Regions from separate parts of the Paenibacillus sp. NMA1017 genome, predicted to be linked through region 2. Evidence: predicted binding sites of a transcription regulator. Region 2 holds the regulator's gene; each other region holds the start of a gene.
What was found. The regulator Rex, encoded in region 2, represses fermentation and respiration genes when NADH is low (regulators of the CRP and FNR family bind a similar motif). The targets are predictions, from matches to a motif close to TTGTGAAATATTTCACAA.
Positions count from the first base shown of each region.

Region 1: the regulator Rex is predicted to act here: its motif matches at 1,379-1,396, upstream of pflB (formate C-acetyltransferase).
Region 3: the regulator Rex is predicted to act here: its motif matches at 1,683-1,700, upstream of AC5ELV_RS11030 (formate/nitrite transporter family protein).

Region 1 is NZ_JBZXYR010000002.1:338,214-341,501, forward strand. Features, by position in the region: gene pflB (formate C-acetyltransferase) at 1-1,345, opposite strand, end outside; gene adhE (bifunctional acetaldehyde-CoA/alcohol dehydrogenase) at 1,672-3,288, opposite strand, start outside.
Region 2 is NZ_JBZXYR010000002.1:182,447-185,734, forward strand. Features, by position in the region: gene AC5ELV_RS05770 (cell wall elongation regulator TseB-like domain-containing protein) at 1-408, opposite strand, end outside; gene AC5ELV_RS05775 (amidohydrolase) at 446-1,747, opposite strand; gene AC5ELV_RS05780 (redox-sensing transcriptional repressor Rex) at 1,734-2,387, opposite strand; gene dinG (ATP-dependent DNA helicase DinG) at 2,432-3,288, opposite strand, start outside.
Region 3 is NZ_JBZXYR010000003.1:492,639-495,926, forward strand. Features, by position in the region: gene AC5ELV_RS11025 (FAD-dependent oxidoreductase) at 27-1,388, shown strand; gene AC5ELV_RS11030 (formate/nitrite transporter family protein) at 1,775-2,608, shown strand; gene AC5ELV_RS11035 (molybdopterin-containing oxidoreductase family protein) at 2,980-3,288, shown strand, end outside.

The sequences.
Region 1 (3,288 bases), 160 kb from region 2:
TACCACCGTTAATTGCATACAGCAGAGCTTTAGCCAAGTTGGCACGAGCACCAAAGAATTGCATTTGTTTACCGATTTTCATTGCCGATACACAACAAGCAATACCATAATCGTCTCCATAAATCGGACGCATCAGATCGTCATTCTCGTACTGGATGGAGCTAGTTTCAATAGAAACTTTTGCACAATATTTTTTGAAGCCTTCAGGCAATTTTTCCGACCACAGTACAGTCAGGTTCGGCTCCGGTGCAGGTCCCAGATTGTAGAGAGTGTGCAGGAAACGGAAGCTGTTTTTAGTTACCCGAGTTTCTCCAGTTACGGACATACCACCAATGGACTCAGTAACCCAAGTTGGATCTCCACTGAACAGTTCATTATAGTCAGGTGTGCGCAAGAACTTAACAATACGCAATTTCATAACAAAATGATCGACCAGTTCTTGAGCTTGTTCTTCTGTCATTGTACCCTCTTCCATATCACGTTGAGAGTAAATATCAAGGAAGGAAGATACACGTCCTAAGGACATTGCTGCACCATTTTGTTCTTTGATTGCTGCAAGATATCCAAAATATACCCATTGGAAAGCTTCTTTCGCATTGTTAGCAGGTTTTGAAATATCAAAACCGTGCTCAGCAGCCATTTGTTTCAGTTCATTCAAAGCACGAATTTGTTCGGAAATTTCCTCACGCAGACGAATTACGTCTTCTTCCATGGAATCAACTTCAAGGCTTTTCAGTTGCAGCTTTTTATCTTGGATCAAGAAGTCTGCACCATACAAAGCTACACGACGATAGTCACCGATAATACGACCACGACCGTATGCATCTGGCAGACCAGTAATGATACCAGCTTTACGAGCTGCTCTCATTTCATCCGTATAAGCGTCAAATACACCTTGGTTGTGAGTTTTACGAATATGAGTGAAGATATCAATGATACTTTCTGGTACTTCAAAACCATAGGCTTTGCAAGCGTCGATCATCATCCGAATTCCGCCAAACGGCTGTAAAGAACGTTTGAATGGAGCATCTGTTTGTACACCGACAATTTGCTCTTTATCCCGGTCTAGATAACCCGGTTTATGTGAAATAATAGTGGATGGCGTATTCACGTCTACATCAAGCACGCCGCCGTTTGCCAACTCTTTTTTGGTAAGATCGGATACAATATCCCACAATGCAGTAGTGTTGGCAGTAGGACCAACCAAAAATTCTTCATTGCCAACATAAGGTAAGATATTGGTTTCAATAAAATCGTTGACGTTGACTTCTCTAGTCCATTTGCCTTTTTTAAAACCTCTCCAGCCAGATTGTTGCTCTTGTAATTCTCTCTCAATCACCGACATGTAAATCCCTCCAAATTGTTTGGTCTTCCGGACTTGTGATTTTTTTCACGATAAAGCTATTTCTTGAGCCCGGCCTGTTCACCGATGCCTTACGCTCAGTGTCGGGACCTTTCTTACACCCTTATTGTAGAATAATGATAGAGTGTAGTATGTGATAAAAATCACAACATGAGTGATTTTTATCACTTTATTTTCCCTAGCTGCGCGCCTATCCTTAGCCTTGCCGTTCACCCCCCTTCCCAAACCAACAGGCTCTCTATATAGAGAGCCTGCATCGGTATTGAACGAGAAAATGCTTTTTCACAAGCCTCTTCTTACCTATTATATTATTGGTCAAAACGTCCGTAGAAGGCATTGCGATAGACATCAGCCAACTCAGTAACCAGTGGCAACTTAGGATTCGCAGTTGTACATTGATCTTCAAATGCGCGGTCAGCCAGATAGTCTACACGTGATTCGAAATCCTTCGCATCGAAACCGATTTGTTGGAACGATTCCTCGATACCAAGTGTTTTGTTCATCTTACGGATCGCTTCGATCAAGCTGTTAACCCCTTCTTCGGTGGTGCGTGCAGGCAGTCCTAGTATGCGTGCAATTTCTGCATAACGCTCATCCGCAACAAAGTGCGAATATTTAGGGAACGAAGCAAATTTTGTCGGTTTTTTCGCATTATAGCGAATGACATGCGGCAATAAAATGGCATTCGTACGGCCATGCGCTGTATGGTATTGTCCACCCCATTTATGTGCAAGACTGTGGTTAATACCCAAGAATGCATTAGCAAATGCCATACCAGCAAGTGTAGAAGCATTATGCATTTTTTCACGAGCCAGCTTATCACCAGTCAGAGCCGATTGTTCCAGGTATTGGAATACCAATTGAATGGCTTTAATCGCCAGACCATCCGTGTAGTCATTAGCCATTACGGACACGTAAGCCTCGATAGCATGTGTCAGAACGTCCATACCTGTGTCCGCTACAGCTGTTTTAGGCAGCGAGTATACAAACACTGGGTCAATAATTGCCACATCAGGAGTCAACTCATAGTCAGCCAACGGGTACTTCGTGTTGCCCAAGTTTTTGTCCGTAATTACTGCGAACGATGTAACTTCCGAACCTGTACCCGAGGTTGTAGGGATCGCTACAAATTGTGCTTTTTGGCCTAGACGTGGGTACTTGTAAATCCGTTTACGGATATCCATGAATTTTTGTTTTAAGTTATTGAAATCAGTATCTGGATATTCATAGAACATCCACATGCCTTTAGCGGCATCCATTGGCGAACCGCCGCCCAGTGCGATGATGCAATCCGGTTGGAAACGTCTCATCATTTCAGTACCACGTTCTACCGTAACTGTCGATGGATCTGGCTCTACTTCAGAGAACACTTCGATAGCTACTGGTGTTTGGCGTTGATGCAGATAATGAATAACACGATCTACATATCCCAGTTGTACCATCATAGGGTCTGTGATAATGGCTACACGTGTGATATCAGGCATTTTAGCAAGATACTGTGTCGAATTTTTTTCAAAATAGATTTTGGAAGGTACTTTGAACCATTGCATATTCACCGTCCGTTTCGCCACCCTTTTCACATTAATCAGATTGACTGCCGATACGTTCGACGAAGTTGAGTTACGACCGTACGAACCGCAACCGAGTGTCAACGAAGGAAGATTGGTATTGTAAATGTCGCCAATCGCACCATGTGTGGAAGGTGCATTTACAATGATACGTCCTGTTTGCAAACGGTTTGCAAACCGAGCGATAACATCCTCATCGTTCGAATGAATAGCGGACGAGTGACCCATGCCCCCGAATTCCACGACTTCAGCAGCGCGTTGAATACCTTGTTCCGCATTTTTTACTTTATAGCAAGCCAATACAGGACTCAATTTTTCCGCAGACAATGGGAATTTTGTTCCTACCCCTTCAATCTC
Region 2 (3,288 bases):
GAACACACTCGGCTGGAGGCTTATAATTTTTACACCTGGAAGCTGCTGCTGAATTAGCGCCGTCATTTTTTGCTCGTCGACTCCGTTCTTCAGCAACTCGGTATGAACACCGCTATTATCTGCGGCAGGTACATTAGGTTGTCCTTCCACTTTTTGAAAAGGAACCCACACCATTATATTTTCATTCTGTGCATTTTTCCCTTGAACCACCCAATATACCTGATCCCACACAGACTTCCATGTTTGAGTCGTACTAACCAGACCACCTGATTGCTTGGCCTTAATGATAGCGGCATTTTTCTCAGCCACCTGGTCTTGAGTAACATAGGAATAATACCAGAAAATGCTGACCAGGATCAGTATCACGGCCAATATGGCGACCGCTATCCATTTTTTCTTATTTTTCAAACCCGTGCTTCCTCTCTAAGGGGATGTGACACCTGAATTAGCGCGACAGCAGCCCTTCAAAGGCGGCTTGTGCCTCATGTTTGATACGTTCCTCGTCCATAGTCAGGCATTCGCCGTTTTTTACAACCTGACGACCGTCTACCCACACATGAGCCACGTCCTTGGCGCTTGCAGAGTATACCGCATGGGAAATAAGATCTGTGCGCGGCAAGAAATGTGCCTGATTCAGATCCAGCGCGATAAAGTCAGCCTTGTTGCCTGCTGCCAACGCTCCTACTTCTTTTAAACCAATCGACTTTGCACCGTATTCTGTTGCCAGACGCAGCGCTTCACTTGCAGGAACTGCCGTAGGGTCACCGGATACACCCTTGTGAATAAGTGCCGCCAGACGCATTTCCTCGAACATATCCAGGTTGTTATTGCTGGCAGGACCATCCGTTCCGAGAGAAACAGTAACCCCTGCACGCAGCAATTCAGGCACTCTTGCCACACCACTTGCCAGCTTCAAGTTGCTACCTGGATTGTGCGAAACTGCTACACCACGTTCCGCCAGTAGAGCTATTTCTTCGTCGTTCAAATGAACGCCATGAGCAACAAGCGAAGGACGGGAGAAAAAGCCAAGCTTATCCAAGTGTGCAACTGGACGCAAACCGTAGTCTCGTACGTTTTGCTCAACTTCGGCGATCGTCTCAGACATATGCGTATGCAGCGGCAAATCGAGATCATGCGCAGCTTGTACGAATTTTTCAATAAATGCAGGGGGACATGTATATGGCGCATGCGGTGACATCATCGTTGTAATACGGCCGTCTGCTTTACCGTGCCAGTTACGCGCAAAAGTCACGGCCTCAGCCAGCTTGATCCGCTGTTCTTCCTCCGAACATAGTCCAATTGCTCCACGCATCAGACTTGCACGAATACCTGACTCTTCAGCTACACGAGCCACCTCATCCATATGATCGTACATGTCCAGGAAGGTCGTTGTCCCACCTTTCAGCATTTCCAGCACAGACAAGGATGTGCCCCAGTACACGTCTGTAGATGTAAACTTGGCTTCCATAGGCCACATTTTTTCCTGAAGCCATACTTGAAGTGCCAAATCATCTCCATGCCCACGCAGCAGAGACATCGCCGCATGACCATGAGTATTGATCAGACCAGGTAAAAACAATAAGCCCTTACCATCAATCGCTTCCGTCTCTTCCTCACCCGCAGGCAAGGTTTCGCCAATATAAGTAATACGACTATCCTCCACAATCATAAAACCATGGATTACCCCAGCTTCTGATCCATTTACGGCAAAAGAGCCGTTTTTAATCATCCATTTATTCACTGTCATATTGTGTTTCTTCCTTTCCGTCCTCCAGATAATAAGCGAGGCTAAGCAAATCAGTTGTAAAGTCTGTGGCATGAATCCGAATGTTGGCCGGTGCCTTGAGAGTAGTCGGTGCAAAATTCAGGATTGCTCCAATTCCGCTCTCAATAAGCCTATCAGCCACGTGCTGTGCTTCAAAATCAGGTACGGTAATAATCCCAATTCGAATGTTTTTTTCTTTCACAGTCGCTTCCAGTTCATCCATCGGTTGAACGACCAAAGTATTGATCTTGGTTCCTACCTTATCCGGAAACGCATCAAATACCGCTACAATCTTCATATTGTCTTTTAAATAAGCGTTATAATTCGAAAGGGCTTGCCCCAGATTACCCGCTCCGACCAATACTACATTAATTTGCTGGTCAATTTTCAGGATATGGCGTATTTTTTCAATTAGATAAGAAACATCATAACCGATACCCTTCCGACCAAAATCTCCAAAATAGGCGAGATCTTTACGGATTTGGGCCGGGTTCAAATCTAGCCTCTGTCCCAACTCTTGAGAAGAGACCGTAGCCACCTCCCGTTTGTGCAGTGCATTCAGATAACGTAAATATACGGGTAACCTCCGTACGACAGCCTCTGAAATTTTATCTGATTTCATACTTGCTCCCCCTAATTGTAACGAACATACTCAGTGTCCGTCCGTTATGCCTCGGTCTCCGGGGCGGATTGGAGCCATTCGGCGATGCGGGGCACCATTTGCTCCGATGGCATATGCTCCATTTTTGGTCCCGGTAACGAGTACAAAAAGTGCTTTCCATAATAGGATTCGATCACACGCGTATCATAAACGATAACGACCCCGTGGTCGCTCGCTGTACGTACCAACCGCCCAAATCCCTGTTTGAAGCGAATGACCGCTTGTGGTACAGACAGCTTCATAAATGGATTCTTCTTCTGCTGCTGAAGCAGCTCGCTTTTTGCCTCCAGCAACGGGTGATTTGGCGGTTGAAACGGCAAACGAACAATGGCCAGACAAGTCAGTGCCTTCCCCGGAATATCGACGCCTTCCCAGAAGCTACTGGTTCCCAGCAATACAGAAGCTTTGGCTTCCTGAAAACGGCGGGTTAACTTGCTGCGACTCCCACTGTCCACGCCTTGTCCCAGCACAGTAATTTCGCTGGATGCTAACGCCTCTTTGAGCGGCTCATAAACTTGCCGGAGCATCCGATAGGAAGTAAACAGAACAAGCATTCTCCCCCGCGTCGCCTGAGCAGTCGCTCCTAGAGAGCTAACGAGCATATCTACAAAATGTGCATCTCCTACACTGCCCTTCACACTTGGAAAATCCCGTGGAATGACCAGCAACACCTGATCCCTGTAATTAAAGGGTGACGGGAGCTGCGAAGTCATCAGCCGCTCTTGATCTGCGGCCTCCTGCAAGCCGAGCTGATCGATCATGTACTGAAACGACTTATCTACCGATAAGGTAGCAGACGTCAGAATAATGCTTCTTTTTTTGTCAAAAAACATTTCTTTCAACTGGCGGCTCACATCGACGG
Region 3 (3,288 bases), on a different contig from region 2:
GCCCACACACCAAGGAGGAATTTAACATGAAAGTAGCAGTTATCGGATGTACACACGCAGGCACGGCAGCTATCGTCAACACAGCTAAATGTTATCCAGATGCAGAAATTACCGTTTACGAGCGTAATGATAATATTTCCTTTTTATCTTGTGGTATTGCGCTGTATGTAGGTGGTGTCGTCAAAGATCCACACGGCCTGTTTTATTCGTCTCCAGATCAACTGTCTGACCTGGGTGTAGTGACCAAGATGCTTCATGAGGTAACGAGTGTAGATACGGCAGGCAAGACGCTGCATGCACGTAATCTCCAAACAGGTGAAGAATTTACAGACACATTTGATAAATTGATTGTGACCACAGGATCGTGGCCCATTATTCCGAAGTTGGAAGGCATTGAACTTGATCATATTTTGCTCTGTAAAAACTATAATCATTCCAATGAAATCATTGAGAAAGCCCAACACGTACAGAACATTACAGTCGTCGGAGCTGGATACATTGGTGTTGAACTGGTAGAAGCTTTCCAAATGAACGGTAAAAACGTAACCCTGATCGACAGTGCTGATCGTATATTGAATAAGTATTTGGACCGTGAGTATACAGACCGGATTGAAGGTTCCCTGAAGGAACATGGAATTAAGCTGGTACTTGGCGAGACGGTGAGTCGTTTTGAGGGTACGAACGGTAAGGTGAGTAAAGTCGTGACCTCTAAAGGAGAATATGAAACAGAGCTTGTTATTCTCTGCATCGGTTTCCGACCTCAAACGGATCTGCTCAAAGGTCAGGTAGATATGTTGCCTAACGGTGCGATCATTGTGGATAATTATATGCAAAGTAGCTGCCCGGACGTGTTTGCCGCAGGCGACAGTTGTGCAATCCGCTATAATCCGACAGGCAAAACGGCTTATATCCCTTTGGCAACCAATGCAGTTCGTATGGGTACACTGGTAGCACGTAATCTGGTACAACCAACCATTGCCTACATGGGAACCCAAGGAACATCGGGTATCAAAATTTACGAAGACAATATCGCAGGAACAGGCATGACGGAAACGGCGGCAACGGACGAAGGCATGACTGTAGAAGCTGTAACCATTGAAGACAGCTACCGGCCTGAATTTATGCCAACCTCCGAAAAGGTATTACTGAAAGTGGTATATGAGCAGGAGACACGAAGAATTTTGGGTGCTCAAATTATGTCGAAGGTGGATTTGACTCAATCCATTAACACGCTATCCGTAGCGATTCAAAATCATATGACCATTGACCAGTTGGCCTTTGTCGATTTCTTCTTCCAGCCGCATTATAACAAGCCTTGGAATTTCCTGAACGCGGCAGGTTTACAAGCATTGCCTACCATATCCGAGCGGAACCCAGTTACTGTATAATTAGATTTGTCTGTGACATTGTTCATAAGTTTGTCAACAATCTGAGGCGTACGGATGAATCCTTATAGTACAATATAGAGTAGCATAAGGATCAGGGGGGAAGTAGCTTATGGGTTTGTTTTATATCCTTTTTCTTGTAGTCGTGGCGCTGGCAGGCCTCGGTGGAGTTATTTGGTTCTTGAGAGCAGTTGAAAAGGAAGAATACAATTAAATGTAAAGCGCGTAGTAGCGCAGTAGCTGTAATAATACAGAAAGACAGTCCTTTTTCCAAGGGCTGTTTTTTTATAGCTAAGAAAGTGATTTTTTTCACAAACATAATCACTGATTTTAAATAAAATATGAAAGAAGAATATTTTAGTGAAAAGATATTAAAGGAGCGGGGACATATGGCGAGCTATAAACCGGGGCAAATTGCTGAAAAGACGGTGGAAACAGGAGTGGCCAAGGCGAACAACCCGTGGACTGTGGCGGTGGTACTGGGATTTTTGGCAGGTGCATTTATTGCACTCGGGTTTTTGCTGGATATACGTGTTATTGCAAGTGCGCCTAAAGAATGGGGAAGCATTGCCACCTTTATTGGAGCTGCGGTGTTCCCCGTAGGTCTGGTATTAGTTTTGATCGCCGGCGGAGAATTGCTGACCGGCAATATGATGGCGGTCCCTTTGGCGAGATGGGCAGGACGGATTAAGACAGGAGCCATGCTTCGTAATTTGGCGATTATTACGCTCAGTAATTTTGCAGGTGCGTTATTCGTTGCATTTTTCTTTGGGCATGTGCTGGGTTTGACAGAAACGGGCCCTTACTTGGACAAAGTGGTGGATATGGCAGGACATAAGCTACATGAAAGCTTTTTGCAGTCTTTTATATCGGGTATAGGATGTAACTGGCTCGTAGCACTGGCTGTATGGCTGGCTTATAGCACAGACTCAATTGGCGGCAAAATTATGGGGATTTGGTTCCCGACCATGGCCTTTGTCGCTATTGGATTTCAGCACGTTGTTGCCAATATGTTTCTCATTCCGGCGGCTATTTTTGCAGGCCACTTTTCATGGGCAGATTATGTTATGAACTTCATTCCGGTCTGGTTGGGGAATTTGGTAGGAGGTAGCCTGTTTGTGGCTGGAGCCTACTGGTTGGCCTATTTGAAAAAACCTCAAGCCAACGCACATCCAGTGAGTGAATCTCCAACTACTTCTTCGGTTGCACATCAAATCCGTTGAGTGATCCTGCTTAATTACGGTACTTTAAACAGCAATGAACAAAGCAAATCCGCCATGACAGGCCCGGGGGAACGAAACCTGTCATGGCGGATTTTTTTGGGAGTGGTCCATGATTTGGCATGGAGGATGAGTGTGCTCTCGTCCCATAATGCCTTGATCTCTTTTACCCTCGGTAAGATATGATGAAACAGGATGTTGAAAAAAATTATGATTCTTAGAAAATCCGTTTTGCTCTATGCAGCAGACGGATTTTTTAATATTTTGGAGAGCGGCTGTGTGGGAAAATCCTTCTCTTGCCATAGGCCAAAGCTGTGGATATGATAAGATCAGTGTAATTTTTGGAAACGGTAACGGAAAGGAGCATCAACACTATGGATCATCGCAATAGCGCGCCTCCTGAGGCCACGCTTCAACAAGACTTACAAAGGGGACAGCGGATGACGGAGCAGCAGGACGGTATTTTTTCGGCTGTATGCCCGTTAGATTGCCCGGATACGTGTGGGCTCCTGCTTCACAAGGAAAATGGAAAGATAGTCAAGGTGACTGGGAACCCGGATCATCCTATTACCAAAGGGGCTATTTGCAACAAAGTTCGCAATATGACGGAGCGGGTATATGATCCTGATCGGGTGCTCTATCCGTTGAAGCGTATAGGCCCCAAAGGAGAAGGAAAGTTTGAA